Regions from separate parts of the Sphingomonas sp. M1-B02 genome, predicted to be linked through region 1. Evidence: riboswitches for the same ligand, from Rfam matches in the RefSeq annotation. Region 1 holds a riboswitch; each other region holds the start of a gene.
The links. A riboswitch is a leader RNA that binds a small molecule or an ion and turns the genes downstream of it on or off. The one in region 1 is predicted to bind cobalamin.
Positions count from the first base shown of each region.

Region 2: another riboswitch for cobalamin. It lies ahead of OKW87_RS06880 (ABC transporter substrate-binding protein); the one in region 1 lies ahead of OKW87_RS01640 (TonB-dependent receptor plug domain-containing protein).
Region 3: another riboswitch for cobalamin. It lies ahead of OKW87_RS10395 (hypothetical protein); the one in region 1 lies ahead of OKW87_RS01640 (TonB-dependent receptor plug domain-containing protein).

Region 1 is NZ_CP110679.1:315,387-325,430, reverse strand. Features, by position in the region: gene OKW87_RS01685 (GMC family oxidoreductase) at 1-364, opposite strand, end outside; gene OKW87_RS01680 (sugar phosphate isomerase/epimerase family protein) at 386-1,222, opposite strand; gene OKW87_RS01675 (gluconate 2-dehydrogenase subunit 3 family protein) at 1,219-1,779, opposite strand; gene OKW87_RS01670 (3-keto-disaccharide hydrolase) at 1,776-2,612, opposite strand; gene OKW87_RS01665 (hydroxypyruvate isomerase family protein) at 2,609-3,517, opposite strand; gene OKW87_RS01660 (MFS transporter) at 3,514-4,815, opposite strand; gene OKW87_RS01655 (sugar phosphate isomerase/epimerase family protein) at 4,839-5,882, opposite strand; gene OKW87_RS01650 (c-type cytochrome) at 5,893-6,288, opposite strand; gene OKW87_RS01645 (Gfo/Idh/MocA family protein) at 6,417-7,598, shown strand; cobalamin riboswitch at 7,677-7,910, shown strand; gene OKW87_RS01640 (TonB-dependent receptor plug domain-containing protein) at 8,092-10,014, shown strand; gene OKW87_RS01635 (aldo/keto reductase) at 10,011-10,044, opposite strand, start outside.
Region 2 is NZ_CP110679.1:1,419,817-1,429,860, reverse strand. Features, by position in the region: gene OKW87_RS06915 (right-handed parallel beta-helix repeat-containing protein) at 1-770, opposite strand, end outside; gene OKW87_RS06910 (enoyl-CoA hydratase) at 817-1,590, opposite strand; gene OKW87_RS06905 (enoyl-CoA hydratase/isomerase family protein) at 1,697-2,737, opposite strand; gene OKW87_RS06900 (acyl-CoA dehydrogenase family protein) at 2,737-3,879, opposite strand; gene OKW87_RS06895 (polysaccharide deacetylase family protein) at 3,876-4,832, opposite strand; gene OKW87_RS06890 (ABC transporter ATP-binding protein) at 4,908-5,687, opposite strand; gene OKW87_RS06885 (FecCD family ABC transporter permease) at 5,678-6,649, opposite strand; gene OKW87_RS06880 (ABC transporter substrate-binding protein) at 6,759-7,616, opposite strand; cobalamin riboswitch at 7,731-7,914, opposite strand; gene OKW87_RS06875 (methyl-accepting chemotaxis protein) at 8,019-9,338, shown strand; gene OKW87_RS06870 (DUF4142 domain-containing protein) at 9,411-9,995, shown strand.
Region 3 is NZ_CP110679.1:2,154,135-2,164,178, forward strand. Features, by position in the region: gene OKW87_RS10370 (aldose epimerase family protein) at 1-447, shown strand, start outside; gene OKW87_RS10375 (aldehyde dehydrogenase (NADP(+))) at 603-2,180, opposite strand; gene OKW87_RS10380 (FadR/GntR family transcriptional regulator) at 2,250-3,038, opposite strand; gene OKW87_RS10385 (fatty acid desaturase) at 3,255-4,232, opposite strand; gene OKW87_RS10390 (ABC transporter substrate-binding protein) at 4,477-5,406, opposite strand; gene OKW87_RS10395 (hypothetical protein) at 5,406-5,948, opposite strand; cobalamin riboswitch at 6,119-6,373, opposite strand; gene OKW87_RS10400 (glycoside hydrolase family 43 protein) at 6,411-7,997, opposite strand; tRNA gene OKW87_RS10405 (tRNA-Ser) at 8,231-8,323, opposite strand; gene OKW87_RS10410 (DUF1134 domain-containing protein) at 8,477-9,226, shown strand; gene OKW87_RS10415 (DUF1294 domain-containing protein) at 9,256-9,531, shown strand; gene OKW87_RS10420 (energy transducer TonB) at 9,528-10,044, opposite strand, start outside.

The sequences.
Region 1 (10,044 bases):
AGCTCCAGCGCCCCCAGATCAGCGACTTGCCGCCGACTGCGCCGGGGCGGATCCAGTAGAATTTGTCGCCCTCGCCATAGGCATAGGGGTTCAGCCGGTCGTTGTTGTAATATTTCTGGCTCGAAGGCGCGACATAGCCATATTTGGCGATGAAATAATCGCGCTCGACCAGCGCCTTGGGCATCATGTCACGCGCGGGAATCTCATAAGCGGGCTTGCCGTCATAGTCATAGCCCTCGCCATGCTCGACCATCACCCCGCGGTCGAGCATCAGGACCTTGAGCCCCTTCTCGGTCAATTCCTTCGCCGCCCATCCGCCGCTCACTCCGGAGCCGATGACGATCGCATCGAACATGTCAGGCATGCTTATTTCCCCCGATGAAATTTATGCGACGAGCCGGCTGAGCGCGGCGAAACTGGTCTGAATGTCGGGAAGATAAGGCGCAGGCGACTGATCATTCTCGACATAGAAATGCTGCACGCCCGCGATGCGATTGAGCGTGAAGATATCGGTGAAATCGATCGTGCCCTTGCCGACGCTGGTCATCTTGCCGTCGGCGGTGCGATCCTTGACGTGATAGGCATAGATGCGGCCGGGATTGCGCCGGATGATCGCCTTGGGATCCTCGCCAGCTGCGACTGCCCAGAAAAGATCGAGTTCGAGCTTGACCAGCGCCGGATCGGTATCGGCCACCAGCATGTCGAACAGGCTGCGACCGTCCGGTTTCACGGTGAACTCGAAATCATGGTTGTGATAGGCGAAGCCCAGCCCGGCTTTCTTGAGTTGCTCGGCCCAGCGACTGAAATTGGCGAGCGCGGCTTTCCATCCCTCCGCATTGCGAAGATTCTCGGCCATCCAGGGAAGGACTACGGTGTCGGCGCCCAGCGTCTTCGCCCTCCGCACCGAGCCCGCGAAATCCGAGGCAAGCGCATCGTAGCCGATATGCAAGGACGGCGATTTTAGCCCAAGTCGGTCCATTGTCGCGCGCAATGCGGAGGGGTCGAGCTTCTCATAGCCCCCGCCGCCATATTCGACTTCGCGATAGCCGATCGCCGCGATCTTCTCGAGCGTGCCCATCGGGTCCTTCGAGAAGAGTTCGCGGACGGTGTAGAGTTGGATGCCGATCGACTTTGCCTTGCCCTGCGCCGCCAGCGGGCCAGCTGCGACCGCGGTCGCCAGCGCCGCACTGCCCGCCAGCCATTGCCGCCTGTTGATCATCATGAGGAATAGACCTTGTTGACCTGAGAATAGGGAAAGGCGCCGTCATAGCGCCCGGGCACGGGCAGATATTCGCGCTCCTGCGTGATGCCGACTTCGGAGGTGAAATAGCCGGTGATCACCAGCTGGCGAAACTTCTCGAAGAAGTCGGCCCCGCCCGGGAGCTTGTCTTCCATCGCCAGCGTCAGCAGCGCGTCCTGCCGCTCGGGGGAGACCGTGTCCGCGGCCTGCGCATAATCGGCCTGGCTGCGCGCCTCGATCGCATCGAGCCCCTTCAGGATCGGCGCGCGCTCGGCGGGCAGCGCCCAATCGGCGAGCAACTTCTCGATGAAGCCCGGCACGCCGGCGACGATCGCGCCCGGCGTGTCGGTGGTCGGCATCACCCGCTCGCTCAGCGCAGTCATCAGCAGGCGTTGCTGTGGATTGAACACCGGCGCGCTTGGCGGGCCGGCACTGATCGGAGTCACCTGCACGCCCGCCGCGCGGGCGATCGGCGCGAACAATGCGGTGCCGAACATCGCGGCCATGCCGGCCAGCGCGTCTCTGCGGTCCAGGCTCATTTCACGTCCCCTCGATAGTCGTGGCTCGCCGCCGCCTCGGGCAGCGGGCGCACCCAGATGTTGCGGAACGACACCGCCGAATCATGGTCCTGCAGCTGGATCGGCGCGGCATCGCCATGCGCTTCATATTTGGCGAGGCGCCGCCAGATCGTCGTGCCCGGCCAGGGCTGGCGATTCTGCACCAGCACGCCGTTGAGGAAGGCGGTGACATAAGCCGGCCGCACCAGCTTGCCGTCGGCGGCGAAGCGCGGCCGCTCGAACACCACGTCATATTGCTGCCATTCGCCCGGCGGGCGCGACGGGTTCACCAGCGGCGGCTGCGATCCATAGATCGCGCCGACGGTACCGTCGGCATAGGTCGGGTTGCGATAGCTATCGAGGATCTGGAGTTCGTAGCGTTGCATGAACCAGATGCCGCTATTGCCGCGATCCTGTGAGCTTTTGGTCGGCGGATTGGGCGAGCGAAATTCGAGATGGAGCTGTACGTTGCCGAAGCTTTGCTTGCTGACCAGCAGGCTCTCGCCGCCGCCCTGCACGCGGGGCGGCACTGTCATCGCGCCATCCTTCAGCGTCCATTCCGCGCCGCTCGGCCGCCACGCGTCGAGCGACGTGCCGTCGAAGAGAATTACCGCGTCCGATGGCGGCGCACCGGGAACGGCGCCCGGCGTCACCACCGGCGGATGCGGGCGATCGGCATCGTGCACGCGCCACTTGCCGCCGGGCAGCAGCGGCGTGTCGCGGAAGCCGGGTTTCTCCTGCGCTATGGCCGGGCTCCCCATCGCGATCAGTCCGGCTGCAGCCGTCCTCAGGAGCAGATTCAACCGGCGCCTCATGGCAGGTCGATTTCGCGATAGGCGGCGACGAGCCGCTCCTCGCCGGCGCGGCCGTCGATCGAATTGCCATGCTCCATCCCGATCACCCCGGCGAACTGCTTCGCGCGGAGCCAGCGGACGATGTTGCGATAGTTGATTTCGCCGGTGCCGGGCTCCTTGCGGCCGGGATTGTCGCCGAACTGGATATAGGCGATCTCGTCCCAGCAGGTCTCCATCGTCTTGATCAGATGCCCGGCCTGGATCTGTTCGTGATAGAGGTCGGCCAGCACCTTCACCGCCGGGCTATTCGCTCCCTTGGCGACCGCAAAGCCCTGCGGGATGGTCTGCAGGAAGACGCCGGGATGGTTCACCAGCGTGTTAAGCGGCTCCATCACCATCACCAGCCCGTGCGGGGCGACGATATCCGCGGCGCGCCGCATCGTGTCGATGATCCGGCCGGTCTGGATCTCGACCGGCAGCTTGCGATCCAGGAAGCCGGTGACCACCGTCATCCACTTCGCATCAAGCCGCTTGGCGACGTCGATCGAGGCGCGGATATCGGCGAGGAAGGCGATGCGATCCGCGTCGTCATTCCCGCCGAGCAGGGGCCGGAACTCGGCCCAGCGCGGCATGCTCGCGACGAAGACGCCCATCGTCATGCCGCGCTGCTGGAGTGCCTTTGCCATCGCCGTCTGCTCGGCGATCGTCCGGCCTGCCGCCTCATTGTCTTCCCAGGCGGTGAAGCCCTGATCGGCGGCGAAGGCGATCTGCTCGATCCGGCTGCCGCGGCTCTTGAAGCTGCCCTCGTGCGGCGCGAAGCCCAGCGAGAAGCGGGCAGCGTTGGACCGCGGCAAGGCCTGGCCCATCGTCGCCGCCCCCGCCGTGGCAGCGCCCGCAGCCAGCATCGTTCGTCGGCTCAGCTTCATGCAACCTCTCCTGCAAGCATGGTCCGCGACTTGCCGCGCTCGCGCAGCCAGATGAAGCCGAACACGAACAGCAGGATGATCGGCAGGAACGCCAGCTTCTGGAAGGATACCGATGCCGCAGCATCCTCGACCGCGAGCTTCGCCGCGCCGGTCAGCGCCGCGAACGCCTCGGGCCCGCCGGCGAACTCGATCTTCGCCTGATCGAACATCGCGCCAAGCCGCGGCAGCACGAAATAGCTCGCAAGCGCGCCGGCCGATCCGACCAGTCCCATCGCCCAGGATCCGCCGCGGGGATAGCGCTCCGCGACCGAGGCGAGCATCGTCGGCCACATCACGCACACGCCGAGGCCCCACACGGTCGATGCGAGCACCGCCGCGACCGGGGTCTGCGCCTGCGAGAGCATGAACAGGCCGATCGCGGCCAACAGGCTCGATACCCAAAGCAAACCGGGGTTCGATATCCGGTTCGCCAGCCGTCCGGCAAAATGACGAAAGACGAACATCAGCGCGTTGACATAGACCAGCAGCAGGATGCCCCGCATGCCGACGCGGTTCGACAATGCAACATCGATCCACTGCCCGGGCGCGAGTTCGGACGCGGCGGTCAGGAACATCGCCGCGAACCAGATGAAGAAGCTCGGGCGCCGAAACACTTCGCTTATCATCGCGCCGAAGCTCACCCCACTCTGGCTGCGCAGCGGCGGCGGGAAATCGGTGGTCGCGGCGATCAGCACGGTCGCGGCGGCTGGGATCATCACCAGCGCCATGATTCCCTGCCAGGGCAGCGCCGCCGACAGGAAAAAGCCGGCAAGCCCGCCGATGATGATCCCGCCGGGAAACCAGGCGTGCAGCACGTTGAGCCGGTGGGTGGTATCCTCGGGATAGAGCTGCGCGGTGAGCGGATTGATCGCCGCCTCGGTCAGCCCCCAGCCGATGCCGCTGAGCAGCATGCCGATCCAGACCAAAGTATAGACACTCATGCCCGTTGCCAGATGGCCCGCGGCGATCACCAGCAGCGGCCCGGCGAAGAAGCAAAGTCCTGCGCCGACCAGGCAGCGCTTCATGCCGATCTGGTCGAGCAATGCGCTGGCGACAAACAAGGTGATCGCGAAACTCAGGAACGCAGCGCCCAGCGCCGCGGCGAGCAGCTCGCCAGCTTGCAACGGCGCGATCGGATCGATCCACTCGGCCTTGAGCCCGCTCGCGATCGCCCCCCGAATCGCCAGCCCCGATGCTGCAGTGAACAGCGCCAGGATACCCAGCCAGAACAGCCGTCCTTTGTTGCTCGCCTCGGCCATCCCCATCCCCTCCGTTCGAGTCTCTAGTCCAGCCCCAGCAGCGCCCGGTTGAGCCCCGGATCGCTGCCGCCCGCAAAATCGTCGAAAGCCTTGTCCGCACGGCGGATCATATGCGCGGCGATGAACGGTGCGCCCTCACGCGCGCCGTCCTCGGGATGCTTCAGGCAGCATTCCCATTCGAGCACTGCCCAGCCGGCATAGCCATATTGCGTCAGCTTCGAGAAGATGCCGCCGAAATCGACCTGCCCGTCGCCTAGCGAGCGAAAGCGGCCGGGGCGATCGATCCAGTCCTGGAAGCCGCCGTAGACTCCCGAGCGCCCGGTCGGGTTGAGCTCGGCATCCTTGACGTGGAACATCCGGATCCGCTCGTGATAGATATCGATGAAGGAGAGATAATCGAGCGCCTGCAGCACATAATGGCTGGGATCGTAGAGGATGTTGGCGCGGGGGTGGTTGCCGACGCCGGCGAGGAACCGCTCGAAGGTCACCCCGTCGTGCAAGTCCTCGCCGGGATGGATCTCATAGGCCAGATCGACGCCCTGCTCCTCGAACGCATCGAGGATCGGCCGCCAACGCTTCGCCAACTCGCCGAACGCTTCCTCGACGAGTCCCGCCGGACGCTGCGGCCAGGGATAGAGATAGGGCCAGGCGAGCGCGCCGGAAAAGGTCGCATGCGCATTCAGACCAAGGCGGCGGCTGGCCTTGGCGGCGAAATGGAGTTGCTCGACTGCCCAGGCCTGGCGCTCGGCAGGCTTGCCGCGCAGCGACTCGGGCGCGAAACCGTCGAACGCCACGTCATAAGCCGGATGCACCGCAACCAACTGGCCCTGCAGGTGCGTCGACAATTCGGTGATCTCAACCCCTGCTTCGCGGCAGGTGCCGGCGAGCTCGTCGCAATAATCCTGGCTTTCGGCCGCCAGCGCCAGATCGATGCAGCGGCTGTCCCAGGTCGGGATCTGGACGCCGACATAGCCCGCATCCGCCATCCAGCGCGCAGCGGACGGCAGCGTGTCGAACGGCGCGGCATCGCCCATGAACTGCGCGAGGAAGACCGCCGGACCCTTCATGCCACCCCCCCTACTTTTTCGACGTTTCGGCTTTGAGGTAGGCGATCAGCGCCGCGCGGCGGGCGGGATCGGCCACGCTCACCACCATCCGGGTGCCGGGGACGCGTTTGGTAGGCGCGGCGATATATTGGTCGAGCGTCTTCGCGTCCCAGACGACGTTCGATGCCTTCAGCGCAGGGCTGTAGTTGAAGCCCGCGATCGAACCGGCCTTGCGCCCGAACAGCCCGTGAAGATTGGGACCCATCGCGCTTCTTCCGCCTGCAGCAAGCGTATGGCATGCACGACAGGTTGCGAAGGCCTGCGCTCCGGGATCCTGTACGGGCTTCGCCACGATGGCGGGGGGCATCGCCCATACCACTGCGCACAAAGCCGCCACGGCGGGCACCAGCGCGATCATGGACCTCATAAACCTCTCCGGCGTGCCAACCCTTTGGTTGACATCGTTGACAGCATCTTGCCGATAGGTAGCGCCGGGCGCAACCCCGCGCGGGCGGCTCGAACGCAATTATGGAGGAGAGGCAAGACATGCGCATTATGCCGAAGATCCGGTACGGCATGGTCGGCGGCGGCGAAGGTGCCTTCATCGGCGCAGTGCATCGCATGGCCGCGGCGCTTGACGGCGATTATGCCCTGGTCTGCGGCGCTTTCAGCAGCGATGCCCAGCGCGGACGGCGCAGCGCCGATGCGCTTGGCCTGGCCCCGGGGCGCAGCTATCCGACACTCGACGCCCTGCTCGCCGGCGAATCCGCCTTGCCCGCGGAGGAGCGGATGGAGGTATTGGCGATCGTCACCCCGAACCACCTCCACGCCCCCGCCGCGATCGCCGCGCTGGATGCCGGCTTCCACGTCATGTCCGAAAAGCCGATGGCGCTCGACCTCGCGGAGGCGCTCGCCATCGAGGCGGCCGTCCAGCGCAGCGGGAAACTCTATGGCCTGACCTTCACCTATAGCGGCTTTCCGCTCGTCGAGGAGGCGCGGGCCCGGGTCGCGCGCGGCGATCTGGGCAAGATCCGGCTGGTCCAGGTCGAATATTCGCAAGGCTGGCTCAGCGGTCCCCTCGACCGCGAAGGTAACAAGCAGGCCGAGTGGCGTACCGATCCGGCGCGTGCCGGGCTGGGCGGTTGCCTGGGCGATATCGGCACTCACGCCTTCCAGCTCACCGAGCATGTCTCGGGGCTAACGGTGGAGCAGCTCAGCGCCGACCTCACCACGCACGTACCCGGCCGCCGGCTCGACGACGACATTGCCGCGCTGCTCCAGTTCGAAAATGGCGCGCGCGGCGTGCTCAAGGCGAGCCAGATCGCCGCGGGCGACGAAAATGGCCTGCGCCTGCGCATTCATGGCGAGAAAGGCGGACTCGACTGGTCGCAGATGGAGCCCAATACGCTGACGATCCGCTGGCTCGACCGGCCGGCCGAGATAATCCGCGCGGGCGGCCCCGGCCTCGAGGCATCGACTACGGCCCGGCTGCGCACCCCCGCGGGCCATCCAGAAGGCTATATCGAGGCGTTCGCGAACCTCTACCGGAGCTTCGGCCACGCCCTGCGCGCGGGCCAAACGCGCCCGCCGGCCTGGGACACGGTCGACTGGTTTCCGGGCATCGCCGATGGCCTGCGAACAATGACATTCGTCGAGGCGATGATCGCGAACAGCGCCGGCGCGGCGAAATGGACGAGCCTGGCCGATGTCCTGGAGGCGCGCCGTAACCCGTCGTAGACCGCGGGCAGCGCCCGGCCCCCTTGCCTGAGCGGAAAATTTCCCTATTGCCCGCGCCTGAGGATCGGGGGCGACCCCTTCTCTCATGATCGCGCCGGTGCCCCGCAAGGGGCTTGAAAGGGAATGCGGTGCGGGTGCCCCCGGGCGTCCAACTCCGCGGCTGTCCCTGCAACTGTAAGCGGCGAGCGCGATGCACATGCGCCCTCCTCGGGGGGAGCAGCCACTGGGCCTTAGCGCAAGCGAGGGCCTGGGAAGGCGTGCATCAAGCTATGACCCGCGAGCCAGGAGACCTGCCAGCGCACCGGTCGCTCTTGCCATGGTCCAGGGATAGGCCAAGGCACGGTACTCCGTCTGAGCGACGAACCCATGCGGCGGGTCCGCATCGGTGCACGTTGCCGGGCGCGAAAGGCGTCCGCCCGCTGGCGCGCACCGACCGTTCGTTCGCGAACGGCACGCCCCGCCGACGTTGCTCATGACGCCGGGGATATCCCTGATGAAGAAGACCATGATTTCGATGCTCGCGCTTGCCGCGGCCTCGCCCGCTCTAGCGCAAGCCGACCAAGACCAGACCAATCCTGGCGACGCCATCCTCGTCACTGCTTCGCGCTCCGGCGACGCCGTGCGGGCGGACCAGATCGGCGCATCGGTGACGGTGCTCGATGCCGAAGCACTCGACCGGCGCCAGACGCGCCGGGTTTCCGACATATTGCGCGACGTGCCCGGCGTCGCGGTGAACAGCATTGCCGGCCAGGGCCAGGTCCGCATCCGCGGCGCCGAGGGCAATCAGGTGCTGGTGCTGATCGACGGCATCGAAGCCGCCGACCCTTATGTCGGCGAGTTCGATTTCAGCACCTTGCTGGCCGATCCTGCAGCACGGATCGAAGTGTTGCGCGGCCAGCAATCCTCGCTTTACGGATCGGACGCGATCGGCGGGGTAATCAATTACATCACGCTCTCCGGGGCCGAAGCTCCGGGGCTCAGCGCGCGCGCCGAGGGCGGCTCGTTCGGCACCTATAACGGCAACGCGCGGGCGGCCGGTGCATCCGACACGTTCGATTACGCCGTGTCGGGGTCCTTCTATCATAGCGACGGCACCCCCAATGCCCGCGGCGGCGCCCGCAACCTCGGGTCGGAGTCGGTGACCGGCACCGCCAAGCTCAATTGGATGCCTTCGCCCAACCTCAAGCTGAGCGCAGTCGGCCGCTACAGCCAGCTCGACGCCGATTCGAACAATAGCGAGCTAAACCCGGCCAGCCCCCGCTTCGGCACGATCGTCGACAGCCCCGGCGTGCGCTTCAACAACCGCGCTTTCTACGGCCTCGTCAGCGCCGAACTGACGGCACTCGACGGTCGCTGGACCAACGCCCTCTCAGCGCAGTTCGCCGACACGACCCGGAAAGGATACAATCAGGCTGGCCTAGACAGCGGCGACAAGGGTCAGCGCTACAAGGCCTCCTTCGTCTCGAGTTTCCGCTTCGGCACCGGTAGCGTCGTCCATCGGATCACCGGCGCGGTGGATCTGGAACGCGAAAGCTTCCGGAACATCACCCCCTCCCCCTTCGCGTTCCAGGGCAAGCGCGATACCGACAATCTCGGGCTGGTCGGTCAATATGAGCTGACGGTGGCCGATCGGCTGTCGCTCGGCGGCTCGGTGCGGCACGACGACAACAACCGCTTCGGCGATCCCACGACCTGGCGCGTCCAGGGAAGCTATCGCCTCCCGACCGACACGCGGATCCGCGCAGCCTATGGCACCGGCGTCAAGAACCCGGGCTATTTCGAACTCTACGGCTATTCGGACGGACGCTACATCGGCAATCCGAACCTGAAGCCAGAGAAGTCCGAAGGCTGGGAGGCCGGGATCGAGCAGAGCTTCGGCGAGGGCCGCGCGACGATCGGCGCGACCTATTTCGATTCGACGCTGAAGGACGAGATCTACACGACCTATCCCGCCCCCATCTTCGTCGCGACCCCGGGCAACCGCACGACCGATTCCAGGCAGCACGGCGTCGAAATCTTCGTCAGCGCGCGACCGATCCCGCAGCTTCGCCTCGACGCGACCTACACCTATCTCGACGCCGAGGAGAATGGTGCCGAGGAAGTCCGCCGGCCCAAGCATTTGGGAAGCTTCAACGCGACTGTGCTTAGCAAGGACGAGCGTTTCGCTGGCACGCTCACCGTCCGCTACAACGGCCGGATGACCGACATCACCTTCACCGATCCGACCTATGCGAGCTCGCCGGTCGTTTCGCTGCAGGAGTTCGTGCTGGTCAATTTCAACGCGGACTACAAGATCAGCGACAAGGTCTCGCTGTTCGGCCGCGTCGAGAATCTTTTCGACGAGCGCTATGAGGAGGTGTTCAGCTTCGCCACTCAGGGCCGCGGCGCCTTTGGCGGCGTGCGAGTCGCCTTCTAGGATGTTCTCCCCACCGCGCTGGACCCAGCG
Region 2 (10,044 bases), 1.1 Mb from region 1:
GTCTTCCCCTCGGGCGCCACCACGATCAGGCCTGAATTGTTCTCCTTGTTGCGGCCCTGGACGAAGACGTTGCGGGTGATCAGCCCGCTCGCGCCTTCGGAGAGGTCGATCATGTAATTGGTGCCCTTGCCGCCGCTGTCGTCGAAGCTGTTGTCGGCGATCTGGACGTCGGGCACGCGCAGTTTGACATAATGGCCGCCGGTGCCGCGGTCGAAGCGCGAGCGGGTGATCGTCACTCGGCCGTTGAAGCCGAGATAGATGGAATGGCTGCAATTCTCGGTCTCGCACTGGCCGAGGCCCGAGAAGGTCGAGCGATCGATCGTGATGTTGCGCGTGCTGGGATGACCGCCGCCGAGAATGCCTTCCTGGCTGTCGAGGAACATCGTATTGGTGACGGTCAGGTCGCCCATCTCGATGCGGATGCCGGCGCCGTTGCCGTCATTGACGCTATAGCCGCGGAAGACGATGCCATCGACCGTCGAGCCGCGCCCGCGCAGGACGAAGGCGGCCTTGTCCTCGCAGGTCTCCGATTCGAAGATCGCGGTGCCGGGCTGGACCGCCTTGAAGGTGATCTTGCCGCCGGCCTGGACGGTGCATTGGCGATAGGTGCCCGGCGCGATCAGGATCGTCGCGGTATCGTCGCGCACGGCAGTCACCGCCTCGTCGATCGTGGCGAAGCCCTGGCCGGTTTCGGCGATGACGAAGGGCGCGCGCTGCTGCTGGGCGGCAGCAGGGGCGGCGAGGGCGAGGAGCAGGATGAGCGTGCGCATGCGCTTATCTTGCACGTGGGAGAGCAAACAGGCGGTTAAAGCCCGGTCATTTGCCCGTCCACTGGCCCGGGCGCTTCTCGACGAAGGCGGCCATGCCTTCCTTCTGGTCGGCGGTGCCGAAGAGCGCGTGGAACAGCCGGCGCTCGAACTGGACGCCCTGTGTCAGCCCCGTCTCGTACGCGGCGTCGACCATTTCCTTGTTCGCCTTGGCCGCCAGCGGCGCCATCGCGGCGATCGTGGCCGCGGTCTTGAGCGCGTCGTCAAGCAGGTCGGCGGCGGGCAGCACGCGACTGACCAGCCCGGCGCGCTCGGCCTCGGCCGCGTCCATCATCCGGCCGGTGAGCACCATCTCCATCGCCTTGGACTTGCCGACGGCACGCGTAAGCCGCTGCGATCCGCCCATGCCGGGCGAGACGCCCAGCTTGATCTCGGGCTGGCCGAACCTGGCGCTGTCCGCCGCCAGGATGAAGTCGCACATCATCGCCAGCTCGCAGCCGCCGCCCAACGCATAGCCCGAGACCGCGGCGATGATCGGCTTGCGCGTGCGGGTGAACGCGTCCCAGCCGGCGAAGAAATCATGCCCGTACATGTCGGCGAAGCCCTGGGCCTGCATCTCCTTGATGTCGGCGCCCGCGGCGAAGGCCTTCTCGCTGCCGGTGATCACCGCGCAGCCCTGCGACGGATCGGTGTCGAACGCGCGCATCGCTTCGAGCAATTCGCTCAGGATCTGCGAGTTCAGCGCGTTGAGCGCCTGCGGGCGGTTGAGCGTGACGAGCGTCACGGCGCCCTTCTGCTCGACGAGGATGGTTTCGTAGCTCATCTCAAATCCTTTTCTTCGTCATCCCGGCGCAAGCCGGGATCCAGGGTCGCAAGTGACGTCCTTCGTGGCTCTGGATCCCGGCTTTCGCCGGGATGACGGCGGTGGGTCAGGCCGGTGCCCAGGCCTCTGCCTCGGGCAGGGGGGCGAAAATCTGGTCGATGACATGGTCGCTGACGCCCTCGGGGGTGGCGGGCTGCCAGCGGGGGGCATTGTCCTTGTCGATGATGACGGCGCGGACGCCCTCGGCGAAGTCTGGGCGCTGCACGACGCGGGTCGCGACGGCATATTCCTGGCGCATCTCGTCCTCGAAGGTCGGCATGTGCCGCGCCTGCTGGAGCAGGTGGAGCGAGACCTTGCACGCCTGCGGCGATTTGGTGCGCAGCGTGGTGCGCTGCTGCTGCGCCCATTCGCCGCCGTCTTCCTCGAGTGCGGCAAGGATCTCTTCGAACCTCTCGCCGGCGAACAGCCGATCGATGTCGGTGCTGTGGGACAGGATCGCGGCTTCGGGCGCAGGGGCAGCAAGCGAATCGAGGATTTCGGCAATCGTCCGCGGATCGGCAGCGATTCGGCTCTTGGCCTCCTCCAGCCGCTCGGCAGGCAGAAAATGCGTGGCCAGCCCGAGCGCCAGGCATTCGCCGCCGTTCAGCCGGGCGCCGGTCAGCGCGACAAACGCGCCCATCTTGCCCGGCAGCCGCGAGAGATACCAGCCGCCGCCGACGTCGGGGAACAGCCCGATCCCGGTCTCGGGCATCGCAAAGCGGGTGTTTTCGGTCGCGACGCGGAACCGGGCGGGCATCGCGATGCCGACGCCGCCGCCCATCGTGATCCCGTCCATGAAGGCGACGACCGGCTTGGCGTAAGTGAACAGCCGGTGGTTGAGCTGATATTCCACCCGGAAGAAATCGCGCGCCGCAGCCCCGTCCGCCGCGCCGCTGTCGGCGATCATGCGGATGTCGCCCCCGGCGCAGAAACCGCGGCCCTCGGCATGGTCGATCAGCACGGCCTCGACCGCGGGGTCGTCGCGCCAGTTGCCGAGGGCTTCGAGCATCTCGGCGCACATCGCGCTGTTGAGCGCGTGGAGCGCCTTGGGGCGGTTCAGGCGGATGCGGCCGATCTGGCCTTCGGTGAGGGTCAGGACGTCGGTCATCACTGCCGCACCAGCTCGCGCCCGACGATCATCCGCATCACCTGGTTCGTCCCCTCAAGAATCGAATGCACCCGCAGATCGCGCCAGAAGCGTTCGATCGGATAGTCCATCAGATAGCCATAGCCGCCATGCAGCTGCAGCGCGCGATCGACCACCGACGAGCCGGTGTCGGTCGCGAAGCGCTTGGCCATCGCCGCGAAGCGGGTCTTGTCCGGCGCATTGGCCGTGACCTTCGCTGCGGCGAGATAGAGCAAGGCGCGCGCCGCCTGGAGCTCGGTGTCCATGTCCGCCAGCGTGAACTGGGTATTCTGGAAGTCGGCGATGGCCTTGCCGAACTGCTGGCGATCCTTGGTATAGGCGATCGCCTCGTCCAGGCAGCGTTGCGCGCCGCCCAGCGAGCATGCGCCGATATTCAGCCGGCCGCCGTCGAGCCCCATCATCGCGATGCGGAACCCCTCGCCCTCGGCACCGACCAGATTCTCCGCCGGCACGCGGACATTGTCGAGATTGACCTGCGCAGTGGGCTGCGAATGCCAGCCCAGCTTGCGCTCCTGCGCGCCGAAGCTGACGCCTTGCATGTCCTTCTCGATCACGAGGCAGGAAATGCCCTTGGGCCCCTCCTCGCCGGTGCGGACCATCGTGACATAGATCTCATTCTCGCCGCCGCCCGAGATGAACTGCTTGGTGCCGGTGACGAGATAGTCGTCGCCGTCCTTCACCGCGCGCGTCTTGAGCGCCGCCGCGTCGGAGCCCGAGCCCGGCTCGGTCAGGCAATAGCTGGCGAGCTTGTCCATGGTGATCAGCGACGGCAGATATTTGTCCTTCACCGCCTGCGCGCCGAAGCGATCGATCATCCAGGCGGCCATGTTGTGGATCGAGATGAACGCGCTGGTCGAGGGACAGCCATAGGCCATCGCCTCCATGATCAGCGCCGATTCGAGCCGCCCGAGCCCGATCCCGCCGCTCTCTTCGGAGACGTAGATCGAGGCGAAGCCGAGTTCGGCCGCGGCGCGGATCGTCTCGCGCGGGAAGATATGCTTTTCGTCCCATTCCGCCGCATGCGGGGTGATGGCGTCGGCGGTGAAGGCGCGCGCCATCTCCTGGATCTGGCGCTGCTCGTCGGTGAGTTCGAACTGGGTCATTGGGCCTCTTGGTGCAATACGCGCGCCGCGAACAGCGCGTTGGCGATCTTGGTGTCGTTGCGCGCATACCAACGCGGCGCGGGCAGCTTCTTCTCCCAGGCCAGCGCCTCGGTGAGCGTGCCGGCGGCCCAGGGGGTGTCGGGCATCGCTTCGTGGATCGGGTCGGCATAGGCGCGGTCGGGGGAGATGATCTCCCAGCCATCCTTGCGCAGCGCCGCGATCAGGTCGCCGATATAGAGTGCGGCGAGGTCGGTTTCGTGGAGGAGCATCACCTGCGCGGGAGCTCGGCCGATCGCCTGCTGCATCAGCCCGTGCGCGAAATTGGCCGATTCCACATGCGTCTCGACATAGAGGTCGCGCAGCGCTGCCCGGTCGATCGTCTTGCCGGCCTTCACCGCGTCGATCGTTAGCTGCTCCATGTTCCAGTCCGAGCCGTCGACGGTGACATAGCCGTTCTGCAGCCCGCGCGCCTTGAGCCCGGCGCGCACCGCATCGCGCTTGGCCTTGTCGGGCCCGCCTTCGTCGAGGAATGGGAAGCGGAACCAGGGGCGATAGCCGGGGCGGCCCTTCAGCCAGGTCTCGGCCTTGTCGATGTCGGCGAGATAGGCGGCGGCGTCGGTCGATTTCAGGTGCGGGTGAGTGAAGCTGTGATTGGCGAGGACATGGCCGGCCGCGGCATAGCCTGACAGCCGCGCGGTATCGGCCTCGCCCTTCACAGCGCCCGGATTGACGAAGAAGGCGACCTGGCGAACGCCCGCCGCCCTGAGCGCCGCGAGCAGCCGCTTGCCGCGTTCGTCGGGCGTGAGGAAGGCGCCGGGCGCGCGGGGAGCATCGTCGAAGGTGAGGGCGATGCGCTTTGCCGGCACCCCGGCGCTCTGGGCCATCGCATCGGCGCGGACCAGCAGCATCGACGCCGCAAGGAACAGGAACAGGCGGGTCGCCGCGATGCGCATGATGGTCTCCCCCGGGGTTCGAGGCGCGAATCGCCTTCCTGTAATTATCTTGCGTCGCACAGCGCGACGCCGCTGTCAGCCCTTCGAGCGACCGATCGGTACCGGGAGGAGACGACCTTGCTCGTCGGGGATGACCATCACCTCGACGCCGAACGCCTCGCGGAGCGGCTGGTGCGACAAGGCCTCGGCGGCGGTTCCGAACGCCACGACCTTGCCGCCTTTCAGCAGCAGCACATCGTCGGCGGCGCGCGCGGCCTGGATCAGATCGTGGAGGACGATCACCACCCCCATCCCCGACGCGGCGAGCGCGCGGAGCTGATCGAGCAGGGCCAGCTGGTGGACCGGATCGAGGCTTGCCAGCGGCTCGTCGGCGAGCAGCCACTGCGGCGCGCCGGCCAGTACCCGCGCCAGCAGGACGCGCGCGCGCTCGCCGCCCGAAAGCTGGTCGGTGCCGCGATCGGCGAGGGGGAAGGTGTCGGTGGCGGCCATCGCCGCCCCGATCGCCTCGGCGTCTTCGTTCGACCTGCCAGCAAAGGGCGAGCGGTGGGGGAGGCGGCCGAGCGCGACCAGTTCGCGCACCGCCAGGTTCCAATGCACCACCGGGTCCTGCGGCAGGTAGCCGATCAGCCGTGCCCGCTCGCGCGGCTCGATCCGGCCCATGTGCCGCGTGCCTAGCCTCACATGGCCGGCATCGGCGTCGAGCAGCCCCGCGAGCGTGCGGACAAGCGTCGATTTGCCCGATCCGTTGGCGCCGAGGATCGCGGTGACGCGGCCCGGCTGGAAGCTGGCGTCGACTCCCTCGAGCACGCGGCGGTTGCCCAGGCTCACGCTGAGGTCGCGGACGGTCAGCTCCATGCCCACCTCCGCATCCGCAGCAGCAGGACGAAGAAGAAGGGCGTGCCGAGCAGCGCCATCGCCACGCCGAGCCGGATCTCCGACGCGCCGGGGCCGAGCCGGACGAGGCTGTCCGCCGCGAGCGTCAGCGCCGCGCCGCCCAGCGCGCTGGGGAGCAGGAGGGCCGAGGGCCTGGCCCCGGTCAGCGGGCGCAGCAGATGCGGGACGATCAGCCCGACGAACCCGACTACCCCGGTCACCGCAACGCTGGCGCCGACCGCGAGGCCGGTGCCGAGCACGATCAGCAGCTGGGTGCGCGCCAGCCGGACTCCGAGCGAGCGGGCGGCATCCTCGCCCAGCGTCAGCGCGTCGAGCGCGCGGCCGGTGCAGAGGAGCAGCGCGCAGCCGATCGCGATGAAGGGCAGTGCAAGCTCGACCTCGGCGAAGCTGCGATCGGTCAGCGAACCCATGATCCAGTCGATGATCTCGGCGGTGGCGAAGGGATTGGGGGCGATCGAGATCAGGAAGGCAGTGAGCGCGCCGCTCAGGCTGGCGAGGACGGTGCCGGCGAGGATGAAGGCGACTGCGCTGTCGGCGCGCCACGCGAGGCCTGCCAGCAGCAGCATCGATCCGCACGCGGCGAGCATCGCGCAGGCGAAGATGACCAGCGGCGCGCTGGCGGACAGCAAGACGATCGCCGCGACGGCGCCCAGCGCCGCGCTCGACGAGACGCCGACGACCGCAGGGTCCGCCAGCGGATTGCGCAGATAGCCCTGCAGCACCGCGCCGGTCAGCCCCAGCGCCGCGCCGATCGCAAGGCCCAGGATCGCGCGCGGCAGGCGCAGCTCGGCGATGATCCACCAGCGCGGATCTGCGGAGAACCAGGCGTCAAAGGGAACCCACGCCTTGCCCGCCATTAGCGAGCCGGCGAAGAGGAGCGCCACCAGGGCGGCGAGGGTGGTGAGGAGGAGCGGGCGGTTCACAGCCCCTCACCCTCACCCTTCCGGCGCTTTGCGCCTCCCTCCCTCTCCCAACGGGAGAGGGAAGGGGCCCATCGCGATAGAGTTGGGAAGGGTGAGGGTGACCAGCGGATCACTCTCCCACCTCGCGCCGGACTTCGGCAAGCCTCGTCATGGCCTTGGCGATCACCGGTCCTCCGCAATTGGCAAGGCTGCGCGGGAAGTGCGCCTGGTGGACCTTGGCATTGCTGCGCGCGATCGCCCAGGCCCGCATCTGCGCCGCGCGCGAATCGGCGTCGCGCCCGGCGGCATCGGGCACCAGCATTACCCGCGGCGGATCGATCAGGACATGCTCGATCGGCAGATAGCCGGTATTCTGAAGCCCATAATGCGCGGCATGGTCCGAGAAACCGGCCTTGACCATCATCTCGTGCAGCAAGGTGCCGCCCCCCGAGACGAGGTTGCCGCCGATCCACAGGAGGGCAGGGACCTGCGGCCCCGAGGGCGATGTTGCTGCCAAGGCGTGATCGATCCGCGCGATCATCGCCTGGCCCGCGGCGATCGCACCCACCGCCGCGGCGAGTTCGCGGACCTGCTTCTTGCTGGCGTCGATCGTCACGGGGGAATCGAGATACAGGGTCTTCATCCCGGCCCGCGCGAAGGCCTCGCGCGTCGAGGGGGACGTGAAGGCGCTCGCGACCACCAGATCGGGCCGCATTGCGATGATCTCCTCCGCAGTCCCCGCATTGGTGCGGAAGCGGCGGGCCAGCGCCAGGTCGATCGAGGTCGCGGCGGGATCGGCCGAATAATGGCTGATCGACGCGATCCGATCGTGCGGCACCAATTCGACAAGCATCGCGTCGGCGCAGGGGTTGGTCGAGACGATGCCGCCCCCGCGCGGCGGCTGGTCGGCGCACGCCGCCGCCAGCAGGCACAGCAAGACGGGCCCCGTGCGCAGCGCTTTCGAAAGGGCAGGCAGCAGCAACGACACCCGGCAAAGACACCTCTTGCAGGGCCGCCGCCTCGACGGACGCAGCGACCCGGTACGGCGTCGCTCACACGGAGGTTTCTCCCCCCGTTCGCCCGGTGCACCCCGCCCGCGCAAAGGAATCGACTGCGACCGGCAGGTCTCCTGGCTCCCGGGTCGCTGCCTTGGCGCCGCCTTCCCGGAATGCCTCCAGTGGCTTGTTGGCGCGCCGGCTCGCCGGTTACAGTTGCGGGGGCAGCTCCGGGTTCGAACCGGATTCCCTTTTCATCCCTTGCGGGACACCTGTCGCAGGCACTGCCCTAGGTCGCGGGCGGGCTTGCTGCAATCGCGAAATAAATCTGCTTTGTCTTCCTACTGTAACCAACGGTAAATTCGCTCTTTACCGTCTCCACTTAGACCGAGCCCATGCAAAGCGCGCCGCTCGTCTCCGTCGAACCCCAGTCCACGCCGCAAATCCGGCTCAGCAGGAGCGAGGCGGCGCCCGTCCGGCTGACGCTCCAGGATTCGCTGTTCCAGGCGGTCGAAAGCTTCAATGCCGATATCGATCTCCGCCTGATTCCGGTGGTGGACGAGGACCAGCGGCCGATCGGCGCGATTTTCGAGAAGGATGTGCGCAAGCTGCTGCTCAATCCGTTCGGCCATGCCTTGCTCCAGAATCCGAGTTACGGCCACGGCGTGCGCCAGCATGTCCGCGCCTGTCCGACCGCCGAGATTTCGTTACGCGCGAGCGAGATCGTGGCGCAGTATCGCGCGTCCAACGGATCCGAGGGGATGATCCTGACGCGGGGCGGGCAGCTTCACGCGATCTTAAGCAATCGCCGGCTGATGCACATCGCCGCCGATACCGAACGCGCGACCTCGGCCGCCCGCATCGCCCGCGCCGAACGGATCGAAGTCGCCAGCGAGAATTTCGAGGCGCAGGTGACTGCGCTTTCACGGGCGATGACGGCGCTTTCGGAGCAGATCGAGCATAGCGCCGCCGCGACTGCAGAGCGGGCCGCAGACACCGGCGATCGTGCCATCGCGGTGGCGTCCGCCGCGTCGCAGACGAGCCTGAACATCAGCGAGATCGCCGATCGTGGCCGCGATCTGGCGGGGTCGCTGGGGATGATCGCCCGGAGCAGTGCAGAGGCAAAGGCCGCTGCGGCGACAGCCTCAAATCTCGTCGCCGCCGGCAGCGAGCGCACCCGCGAGCTTCTCCGCTCGGCGCAGACGATCGATTCGGTCATCGGGCTGATCGGCGAGATCGCGCGGCAGGTGAACCTGCTCGCGCTCAACGCCACGATCGAAGCCGCGCGTGCAGGCGAAGCGGGACGCGGGTTCACCGTCGTCGCCAATGAGGTGAAGCTGCTCTCGTCGCAAACCGGCACCGCGGCGGCGCGGATCGCGCGCCACGTCGACGAGATACGAATCGGTATCGACGAAGTGGCGCTTGGCCATGCGCAGGTCGAACGCGCTATCGAGGCGATGGCCGCGCTGGCAGGTGGCGTCGAATCCGCGGTCGCCGCACAGGAGGTCGCCACCCGCACCATCGCGCGCAATGTCGAGGAGGCCGTGGATGCCAGCACCGGGATCCGCCACGATGTCGAGGCGATCGGCGGCACTTCGCGTGCGGCCTCGGCCAGTGCCGGAGACATGGAAACCTTGTCGTTGCGGCTGCGCGACGGCGCTGGTGCGCTTGCGGGCCAGCTCGATTTCTTCCTCGCCGAACTCCGCGCCGCCTGATCGCCTCACCGCAGAAAGCGGAACAGCGACCCTCGGGCTTCGTTGGTCCTGCTTCACAGGGAGGATTTCGATATGAAGACTTTAGCCATTCTGGCGTTCGCGCCCATGCTCGCTCTCGGCGCGTGCGGCGGCAACGACACCGCCATGACCAACAGCAATGCCGACAATATGATGGCAACCGATCTCGGCACCGAAGCCAACCTGGCTGACAATGCGATGATGGCAGACGCGATGATGTCGCCCTCGCAGACCTTCGTTAACGCCGTCGGCGCCAGCGACTATTTCGAAGTCGAGGCCGGCAAGCTGGCGCAGGAGAAGGCAACGGCCGCTCCGCTCAAGCAATTCGGCGCGATGATGGTCGAGCAGCATAATACCTCGACGCAGAAGCTCATGGCTGCCGCCGGCAAGGCTACGCCTGCGATCGTCCCGAATCCGGCGCTCACCGCCGAGCAGGAGGCCAACCTCTCGGCCCTGCGCGCGGCGGAGGGCACTGCCTTCGATACGCTCTACAAGACCCAGCAGATCGCGGCGCATGAAATGGCGCTGTCGCTGGTGCAGGGCTATGCAACGAGCGGCGACGTGCCCGAGCTCAAGACGTTCGCGACCGACGCCGGCAAGCTGATCCAGGCGCATCTGACCAAGATCCAGGACATGTGATCCTATCGCTCTCCGTCAGGGAGAGCGGCGAAGTAGAAAAGGCGCGGTC
Region 3 (10,044 bases), 1.8 Mb from region 1:
CCAACCGGTGAGCTTGCGGACGTGGCCGGAAGCCCGTTCGACTTCCGCACGCCGAAGCGCGTCGGCCAAGATATCGAGGCCGACGACGCGCAGCTGCGGATCGGATCGGGCTATGACCATAATTTCGTGATCGACGGCGCATGGCGAAGCCTGCGAAGGATCGCCACCTTGTTCGATCCCGGCTCGGGCCGCGTGATGGACGTCCACTCTACCGAGCCCGGCGTCCAGCTCTACAGCGGCAACCACCTCGCCGATGGCGCGCCCGGCACCGGCGGCAGCGTCTATGCCGCGCGCGCGGGGTTGTGCATCGAGCCGCAGAAATTCCCCGACAGCCCCAACCAGCCGGGCTTCCCCTCGGCGCGGCTCGATCCGGGGCGGGAATATCGCCACGACATGGCGCTCCGCTTCCGCATCGCCGCCACCGACGAAGAGGCCTTCCCCGGCTAGAGCAGATTCAGCTGCCAGCAAGCGTTCGTCATCCCGGCGAAAGCCGGGATCCATAGCCAAGCAGGACGTCGCTCGATCACCCTGGATCCCGGCTTTCGCCGGGATGACGGTTTATTTATGACGGGCGGGCCTGGCTACGGCCCCTCATCTCTAAATCAGGAAAGCGTCGGCGTACCGTCGATACGCCGCGGCAACCCCGTGGTGGCCTCGCGAAGCTCCTCGGGAAGCAGCGCCTCAGGAATATCCTGATAGCTGACCGGCCGCAGGAAGCGATCGATCGCCAGCGTGCCCACCGACGTGCTGCGCCCATCCGAAGTCGACGGGAACGGCCCGCCATGCACCATCGCATCGGTCACTTCGACGCCCGTCGGCCAGCCGTTCGCGAGAATGCGGCCAACCAGATTTTCGAGGATCGGAAGCAAGCGCCGCGCGACGTCGGTATCGCCCTCGTCGAAATGCAGCGTCGCGGTCAGCTGACCTTCAAGCAAGGCGACCACGCCCAGCATCTCGTCCAGATCGGCACAGCGCACCAGCAGCGATGCCGCGCCGAACACCTCCTCGGCATGACTCGGATCGGCGATGAAATCCGCGCCGGTCATCGTGAACAGAGCCGCCTGGCCGTGGGTCGGCCCGCTCGGCTCCTGGCCCTGCGCGAGCAGCTTGAGCGCGGGCGCCGATGCCCAGCGCGCGACGCCGCTCTCATAGGCCTTGTGGATGCCGGGGGTCAGCATCGTCTGTGCGGTGGCGCCGCTCATCGCGTCCGAAGCCGCAGTCACGAAGCGATCGAGCGCCGGGCCTTCCAGGGCAAGGACAAGGCCCGGATTGGTGCAGAACTGACCCGCCCCCATCGTCACCGACGCGACATAGGCCGCACCCAGCGCCTCGGCGCGCGATTCGAGCGCTGCGGGAAGCAGGAAGACCGGATTGATGCTGCTCATCTCGGCATAGACCGGAATCGGCACCGGGCGGCTCTGCGCCAGCTTGGTGAGCGCGATGCCGCCGCCGCGCGATCCGGTAAAGCCCACTGCCTTGATGCGCGGATCGGTCACCAGCGCCGAGCCGACCGAATTGCCGGGGCCGTTGATCAGCGAAAAGACGCCCTCGGGCATGCTGGTCTTCTCCGCGGCGCGCAGGATCGCGCCGGCGACCAGCTCGGAGGTACCGGGATGCGCCGAGTGGCCCTTGACGACCACGGGGCAGCCGGCTGCGAGCGCGGCGGCGGTGTCACCCCCCGCGACCGAGAAAGCGAGCGGAAAATTGCTCGCGCCGAACACGGTGACCGGCCCAACCGGCACCATCCGCAGCCGCAGATCGGGCTTGGGCGCAGGCTTGCGATCGGGGATCGCATGATCGATGCGCACGCGCAGATATTCGCCGAGGCGGAGCTCCTTGGCGAACAGCCGCAGCTGGCCCGCAGTGCGGCCGCGCTCGCCGGTCAGCCGCGCCTGGGGCAGGCCGCTTTCCTGCATCGCGCGCTCGACCAGTTCGTCGCCCAGGGCCTCGATCTCGTCGGCTGCCGCCTCGAGGAACGCCGCACGCTTTTCGCGCGGAAGATTGGCATAGATCGGGAAGGCGGCGGCCGCGGCGGCGCAGGCGGTCTCGACATCCTCGAGCGTCGCGACGCTGAAGCTTGGCTCTATCTCCGCGCCGGTCGCCGCGGCGACAGCCTTGAAGCCCGGGCCGTCGCGCGACACGCGCTTCGATGCGATGAACAATTCCCCTGACAGCGCCATTTAGCTCTCCCGATCCATAAAAGTTAGCGGTAACATTGACGCTTTATCTAGGAACGAAGCGGCCGATCTTCAATCCCGATCGCGCCGGTGGCTTCGCGCAGGCGGCGGATCGCGGGCCTCCATCGTGTCCATCAGACCGCGATCGACGAGCCGCGCCATCGCATCGTGTGCGCCCTGCGCATCGCCCGCCTCGATCGCCTTGAACACTTCCAGGTGCACCGGCAGCGCGTCATGCGGTGCCGGGCGGCGATGTTGCTTGAACGCAGTCGTGATCGCGATCGCCGCAGCAACGCCGCTGGTCAGCGAGACGATGAAATCATTGTCCGACGCCTCGAGCAGTGCCGAGTGGAATTCCTCGTCGCAATGCCGGCCCTTTTCGGTCGCGAAGCCATGTTTGGCGACGCCGTCCAGCCCGGCTCGCATGCGCGCCAACTGCGGCGTGGTTCGCCGGGTCGCCGCGAGCCGCGCCGCATCGGGCTCGACGATCCGGCGCAGCTCGAACAGATTGTATATCAGCCCCGGATCGGGCTCGCCGACGAAGATCCAGCCGAGCACGTCGGGATCGAGCAGATGCCATTCCTTGCGCGGAGAGACCTGGGTGCCGATCTTCGGGCGCGAATTGACCAGCCCCTTGGCAGCCAGGATGCGGATGGCCTCGCGATATGCGGTGCGCGAAACATTGAACTGCACGCTTGCGGCAATCTCGCCCTCAAGGATGTCGCCCGGATTGAGCAGCCCCGAGACGATCCGGATGCCCAGCTCGCGCGCGACCGTCCCGTGCAGCCGCAACGAACGCGGTCGCGGCGCTCGCTTGCGGACCCGTTTGGGTTTGGTCTCTAGGGGCTGCACGCTCGCCATCCTCGCGCCAGCCTTGCAGCAATTGTCCGCCCCGCCGCAACCCCTGCCGCGACGGGTCCATTTTGGCACAGCCGAGACGCCGATAATATTTGCACGGAAATGTCCGCGCAATAATAGCGAGTCAGGATGTCCGCGCAGCGGGAGACATCCCGTACGAGGTCGGGCGGCGTTACTCCCTTTTCCGCCGCCCGGCTTCAGAACCTCTCGCCTTGGCGTTCAGCCGAGCTCGCGGAGCCCGCGGAACGAAACCATCCGCTTGCTCGCCTCGTCCCACAATACCAGCCGCACGAGCTTCAGGCTCTGACGGATCGTCAGCCGGTTGATCGTCTCGAACTCGGGCCGCGCCTTCAGCACCGCGGGGAGCCGATAGAATGGCACTGCGCTGCTGAGGTGGTGGATATGGTGCATGCCGATATTGGCGGTGAACCAGTTCAGCACGGGCGGCAGCACGTAATAAGAGCTGCCATAGAGCGCCGCGTCGTGAAACTTCCAGCCATCGGCCTCGCTCCAATAGGTATCCTCGAACTGATGCTGGACGTAGAACAGCCAGACCCCGATCGAGGCGGCGATCAGCGTGATCGGCAGCTGAATCATCAGAAAAGGGCCGAGCCCCACGAGCAAGATCAGCCCGGTCCACAGCAAGGCGATACCCGCATTGGTGCCCATCGTGCTGATCCAGGGCTGCCAGCCGGCGCGCATCAGCCCGATCGGCAGCCGATGCTGCAGGAAGAAGACGAACGCCGGCCCAAGCCCGAACAGCACCAGCGGGTTGCGATAGAGGCGATAGCGCAGCCGGCCGAATGCGGTGAGGCCGGCATATTCACGCACCGTAAGCGTCTCGACATCGCCGACGCCGCGGCGGTCAAGGTTGCCCGTCCCGGCATGGTGCATCGAATGGGTGCGGCGCCAATAACCATAGGGCGTGAGCGTCAGCACCCCCAGAAAGCGCCCTACCCAATCATTGGCGCGCCGCCCCTTGAAGAAGGCGCCGTGCCCGCAATCATGCTGGATCAGGAACAGCCTGAGCAGAAAGCCGGCGGCGGGCACCGCCAGCAGCAAGGTCAGCGCATAATGGACGTCGAGCGCGAGCCACATCAGCCCCCACAGCAGCAGCAGCGGCATAGCGCTCGCGGCAAGCTCCAGCCATGCCCGAACATTGTCGGTCGCGCGAAAGGCGGCGACGCCGCGCGCCATCTCCTTCAGGTCAAGTGATCCGACCGGGCCGCTCGCGGGTGAAGCGCTCGGGGAAAATGCACCGATAAACATGAATTTGGGAAGCCCGGCCTTATCGAAAGGAAAATCGTCCGGGCGATGACCTCGCGGCCTGCCCGGCATGGAAGAACAGCTTCTAAACGATCGCCATGTCCAAAAAGTGCCTTCGCGGTCCTAACCCTCCCCGCCTAGCTTCGAATTGCGGCGCTGAAAAGCCCGGCTCGGTTCATCCCCGCCGTGGCAGGCGGAGCCATCGGCGGTCGGCAGGGTCCGGCCGGTTGTCGTCGAGGCATTGGGCGATGATCTCGGCCGATTCGACCAACCGGGGCCCCGGCCGGTTGAAGAAATGATGCCCGTCCGCCACGAAAACGCGGCCCTGGCGCACCGCCGAGAGATCGCGCCAGCCGGGCCGGTCGACCAGCGGCGCAAGGTCGCCCAGCGTCTGCGGGATCCGGTATCCACACGGCATCATCACGATCACGTCGGGATCGGCGGCGATCAGCGTATCCCATTCCAGCCAGGGCGAATGCTGCCCCGCCACGGCGAACAGCGGCTCGCCCCCGGCCAGTTCGATCAGCTCGGGGACCCAGTTTCCGGCCACCATCAGCGGATCGATCCATTCGATCGCGGCGACCGTGGGCCGCAGTCCACGCCCAGCCGTGCGCGCCTGCAGCGCATCGAGCCGCGCCCGAAGCCGCTCTACGGCGCGCTCGGCTTCCTCCTCAGCGCCCACCGCCTCGCCGACACGCGCAAAGTCTCCCCACACGTCGCCCAGATCGTCCGGCGCCAGCGACACCAGGGTCGGCGCGGTTCCCACCCAGGCGGCGAGCGAGTCCTCGAGATCGGCCGGCGTCACCGCACAGACCGCGCATTGCGACTGGGTAAGGATGACGTCGGGGCGCAGCGCGCGCAGCTGCTCCGAATCGACCGCATAGACCGAGAGCCCTTGCTGGACGATCTCTTGCACGCGCCGGTCGATCTGCAGCGAGGTCAGCCCCTTTTCCAGCTTGGTCGAGGTCAGCACCGGGAGGGCCGCGACGAAGGGCGGGAAATCGCATTCGTGCGAACGGCCGAGCAATTGCTCGCCGAGCCCCACCGCCACGGCAATTTCGGTTGCGCTCGGCAGCAGCGACACCACCCGGGGGAGCGCGGCCATCAGCGCAGCCGCGGCGCGAGCGCAGGCCCGAACAGCCGCGGCGCGGCCCGCGCGAGGAGCGTGTAGAATGCCACCAGTCCGCTCAACCACAGCGCATCGTTGGCGAGGATCTGCAGCACGATCGAGGGCGCGAAGGTGCCGGTGCCGCCGGCAAGAAGCGAGAAGAGGAACAGGAACCCCTCATAGGCAGCGAAGGCGAATGCGAACACCGCCACCAGTCGCGAGGAAAGCGCCGCAGCATCACCGATCGTGCGGCGCGCGACCAGCATGGCGACCACGCTCGCCGCGCCCAGCGCCAGCCCCCAGACCATTGCATAGGCGGTGAACGGATAGCCGAGCATCGCGAAGCCGAGCAGCTGGTTGACGGCCCACACCCCGGCCACGGTCACCAATGCCTGGGCACGCGGCATCGTCGCCCCGGCAAGCGTCGCGACGGCGACGAAGGGCATCATACAGGCGGTGGCGAGCGTGCCGAGGATCGCCGCAAAGGCAAGCGCAAGCGGCCAGGCGATGCCGACAGAGTCGGATGGTTTGACAGTCATAGAAATGATTCCCGGCGTCGAGCGACCAGACCGGGGCGTCCGCGCGAACGGTCGGCCGGTGCCGACAATCGGACGCGTGAGCGACCGCCGACCTCAGCCGATGCGGCCCCAGCCGCACGTTCGTCGCTCAGACGAAACCGTTTCGCGCCTGGCCAATCCCATGGACCCGGCAAGAGCGACACGCGCCGGTCGGTCTCCTGGCTCGCGGGTCGTCACGGGATAGGCGCCTTCCCAGCGGATCGACTCCGTCGACCCATCCAGTGGCTGCGGACCGTCGCCGATCCGCGTGCACATCCTGCTCGCCGCTTACAGTTGCAGGGTCAGCCGCAGAATTGCCCGGCATTGCCCGAGCGCACTGCGTTCCCGTTACCGGTGCGATCTGCCGCCCGCCGAATCGGACGACACCGATCGGCTAGCAAGAGAGAACCGATTCTGCAATCGCCGCGCATGCGTCCCGGCGGGTCAGCGCGCTCTCCGCCCCCCGGCTGACGGAAGCGGGGCGAGCGTGAAGCTGTCCACGTCGAGATAGCCTGCGCCGGGCGCTGGATTGTAACAGGACAAAGCAAATTGCACGCCCTGGAAAGTGCCGGTTTGCCAGTCGAACGCCAGCGGGAAGTTACCGCCGACCTCGTGCCAGCGCTGCCCGTCCAGGCTGTAGCCCAGCCGGCCGATGTTCCGCACGAAATCGGTATCGGTCCGCAGCCACAGCCGCGCGCCGCTGATCGGAACCGCGGCCTCGCGTACGGTGATTTCGGGCCCGTTCACCGTCGAATCGGTGACTCGCATCGTCAGGGCATGGGCGCGCCCGGCCTGCCCGAGGACCGAAAGCTGCGCGCTGATCTTGCCGAAGGTGCCGAAGCCGCAGACGTCGCCCGGGCGAATGCCGGCCAGATCGAGCTTCACGACCGCGCGCGACGCCGGCCCCTGTGCCTTCTGCGTCAGCGTGTTGCGGGCCAGCCAGATATTGTCCGCCGCCGTGGCATGGAGCCGCAGCCATCCCGGACGCGCGGTGAGCGACCACCGGGCGTCGTCCGGATTGTGGTTCCAGCGCCATTGCAGGCCGAGCGCAGCCGAGGAGAAGACGTCGGACGTGGCGGGTTCGGCAAAGGGCTGCCCGGCGATCGGCTTGGCGGCGCGATCGGGCACTCGCCCGGGCGCTTGCGGCGTGCCCCAGACCGGCCAGTCGTCGACCCAATGGACCGGGCTGAGATTGGTCATCCGCCCGATCGGCCCTGCGTCGTACATCACGAAACCGAACCAGCGACCGTCGGCAAGGTCCACCAGTGCGCCCTGGTGCCCGCCGGTGCGGTCGCGCGTGCTGATCGAGGGGCGGGTCTCCCACGGGCCGGTCAGGCTGCGCGCGCGCGAGACCGTCATCGACAGCCGGCGCGGGATTGCGTTGAACAGATAATAATAGCCCGCCCGCTTGATCAGGTGCGATCCCTCCGCACCCTCATTGTAATGAACGACTTGGGCGGCCTTCACGGCGCTGTAATCATCGGTCAGGGTCAGCAACGTCACCGTGCCGTCGGAGCCCTCGGCGGTGACGATATAGCCCGTGCCGTCATCGTCGAAGAACAGGCCCGGATCGAATGCCTCGCGGTCGAGGACCGAATAGGTCCATGGGCCGCTGATCTGCTCGGCGCGATAAAGTCGCGTCTTTTGTCCGACAGGGGTTATCGCCAGATAGAATTTGCTGCGATGGTGACGCAGGCTGGCGGCATAGAAGCCGCGGCGATAGTCGCCCCCCTCCTTCAGGTCATAGCGCGGGTTGCCGTCCAGCCGCGGCTGGACATGCGTCGCCAGCCGCCAGTTCACCAGATCGCGCGAATGGAGGATCACCACGCCGGGGGCGTTCACGAAAGTGGTGGAGACGAAGTAGAAATCCTCGCCCACCCGGATGATGTCGGGATCGGGATAATCGGCGAACAGGACCGGATTGCGATAGGTGCCGTCGCCCTGGTCCGATTGCCAGACCTGCGCCGTCGCAGGTGAGACCCCCGTCAACAAGAGCGCCACCGCCGCCGTCGCCGCGCTACCCCGCCGCATTCCCACTCCCTTCACCGTTCACGGCAGCCGCAAAACCATGCCGCGCCACCCCGCTTTGGCTCAGCTTAGACATGGAACGGACCGGGGTGCCCATATATTTCGCCCGATCGACGAACAGCGATCATGATGCATTGTTTCGCGGGACGGGCGATGCGCGAAGAGTGCCGCAAAGCGAAGAAGCAGCGCGCGCCGCAACCCCGATGGGCCCAAGAGTTTGAAATATATGCCAAAATTGGCGGAGACGGAGGGATTCGAACCCTCGGTACCAGTAATCCCAGTACGGCGGTTTAGCAAACCGCTGGTTTCAGCCACTCACCCACGTCTCCGGGAACGCCCGAAGTGGTGCGCTATAGCGACGGTCTTTCGCGGTATCAACGCAAGAACCGCCCCAACGCAAAATCGACTCGAGTCGTCGCCCGTTCATTGCGTGGTCATACCGGCAGGGATAGCCTTCGCGGCTGGTTCATGGGGGTGTTGCGATGCGCGTGCGAAGCTGGATGCTATGGGCTGCTGCCGCCGCCCTGGGCCTCGGCGCGGTGCCGGCTTCGGCACAGGTGACCACGATCGATCCGAACAGCGCGATCGATTCGGATCTGCAGACCCCGCCCCCCGTCGACCGCGCGCCGCCGCCGCGCGACGAAGGCGCCTATCAGGAGTCCCCGATCGCCGCGCCCCCCCGCGAGACGCTGCCTCCCGCACCCGATGCGGCCCCCAACACCAACAGCAACATGCGCGCGCAGGCCACCGACACGTTTGAGCGCGACGATCTGATCGGCGCCGCCGAGGGCGTGTTCGGTCGGGGCGCCTCGGGCCTCGCCGGGATCATCGAGGATATCCTGAAGGAACAGGGCAAGCCCAACGCCTACATCGCCGGACGCGAGGGTTCGGGCGCGGTCGGCGTCGGGTTGCGCTACGGCGCGGGCCAGCTGTTCCACAAGATCGAAGGCGAGCGGCAGGTCTTCTGGACCGGCCCCTCGATCGGCTTCGATCTGGGCGGCGACGCCAACAATGTCTTCGTCCTGGTCTATAATCTCTACGACACCCAGGATCTCTACAAGCGCTTCCCGGCGGGCGAGGGTCGCGTCTATTTCGTCGGCGGCTTCTCGGCGAGCTATATGCGCCGTGGCGACGTGGTTCTCATCCCGGTCCGGCTCGGCGTCGGCTGGCGGCTGGGGATCAACGCCGGCTATATGCGCTTCAGCGAAAAGCGGCACTGGCTGCCCTTCTGACGATGGCGCGCTTCGGCTAGGCCGGCGACATGCTGCTGTATGCCGTCCCGGTCCTGCTGCTGGTCAATCTGCTGACCTTTCTTCGCTTCCGCGACGACAAGCGGCGCGCAATCGCGGGCGCGCGCCGCATTCCGGAAGCCGATCTGCTCGGGTTGGCGCTCATCGGCGGCACGCCCGCCGCCTTCCTCGCCCGCGCGCGCTTTCGTCACAAGACCCGCAAGCAGCCCTTTTCGACCTTCCTCTATTTGATCGCTGCCATCCAGGTCGGCGCGGCGATCGGGCTCCTCGTCCCGACGCCGGGCTAAAGACCGAAAAGCCCCCGCCTGCGCCTGGGCGGCGGCGGCGGATCGGCGGGCTCGCGCTGGATCGCCCAGCTATGATTCTCGACGATTACCGCCGGCACCGCGCGCCCCCGCGCATCGCGCGACGGTCGAAAGCGGAAGCGCTCGCGGATCAGCCGGCAGGTCGTCGCATCCAGTTCGCGGCTGCCGCTCGATTGGGTGACCTCACAGTCGACGACTCGCCCGTCGGTCCACACCGTGTAGCGCACGCTGACCGTCCCGCTGATCCCCGAGTCGGCCGCCCCCTCGGGATAGTCCGAATCGCGCAGGTTCCCGCGCACCCAGCGCGGCGCCGTCTCCGAACCACCGTCGCCCGAGCCATCGCCCCGACCGCCACTCCCTCGACCATCGCCCTCGCCGCCGCTGCCCGTGCCGGGCCCGATCACCTCCGCGCTCCCCGCCGTCGCGGCGCTGCCCACTCCCGCGATCGGCGCGGCGGCGATCGGCGGAGGGGGCGGCAGGACGAGCGGCGGTGGC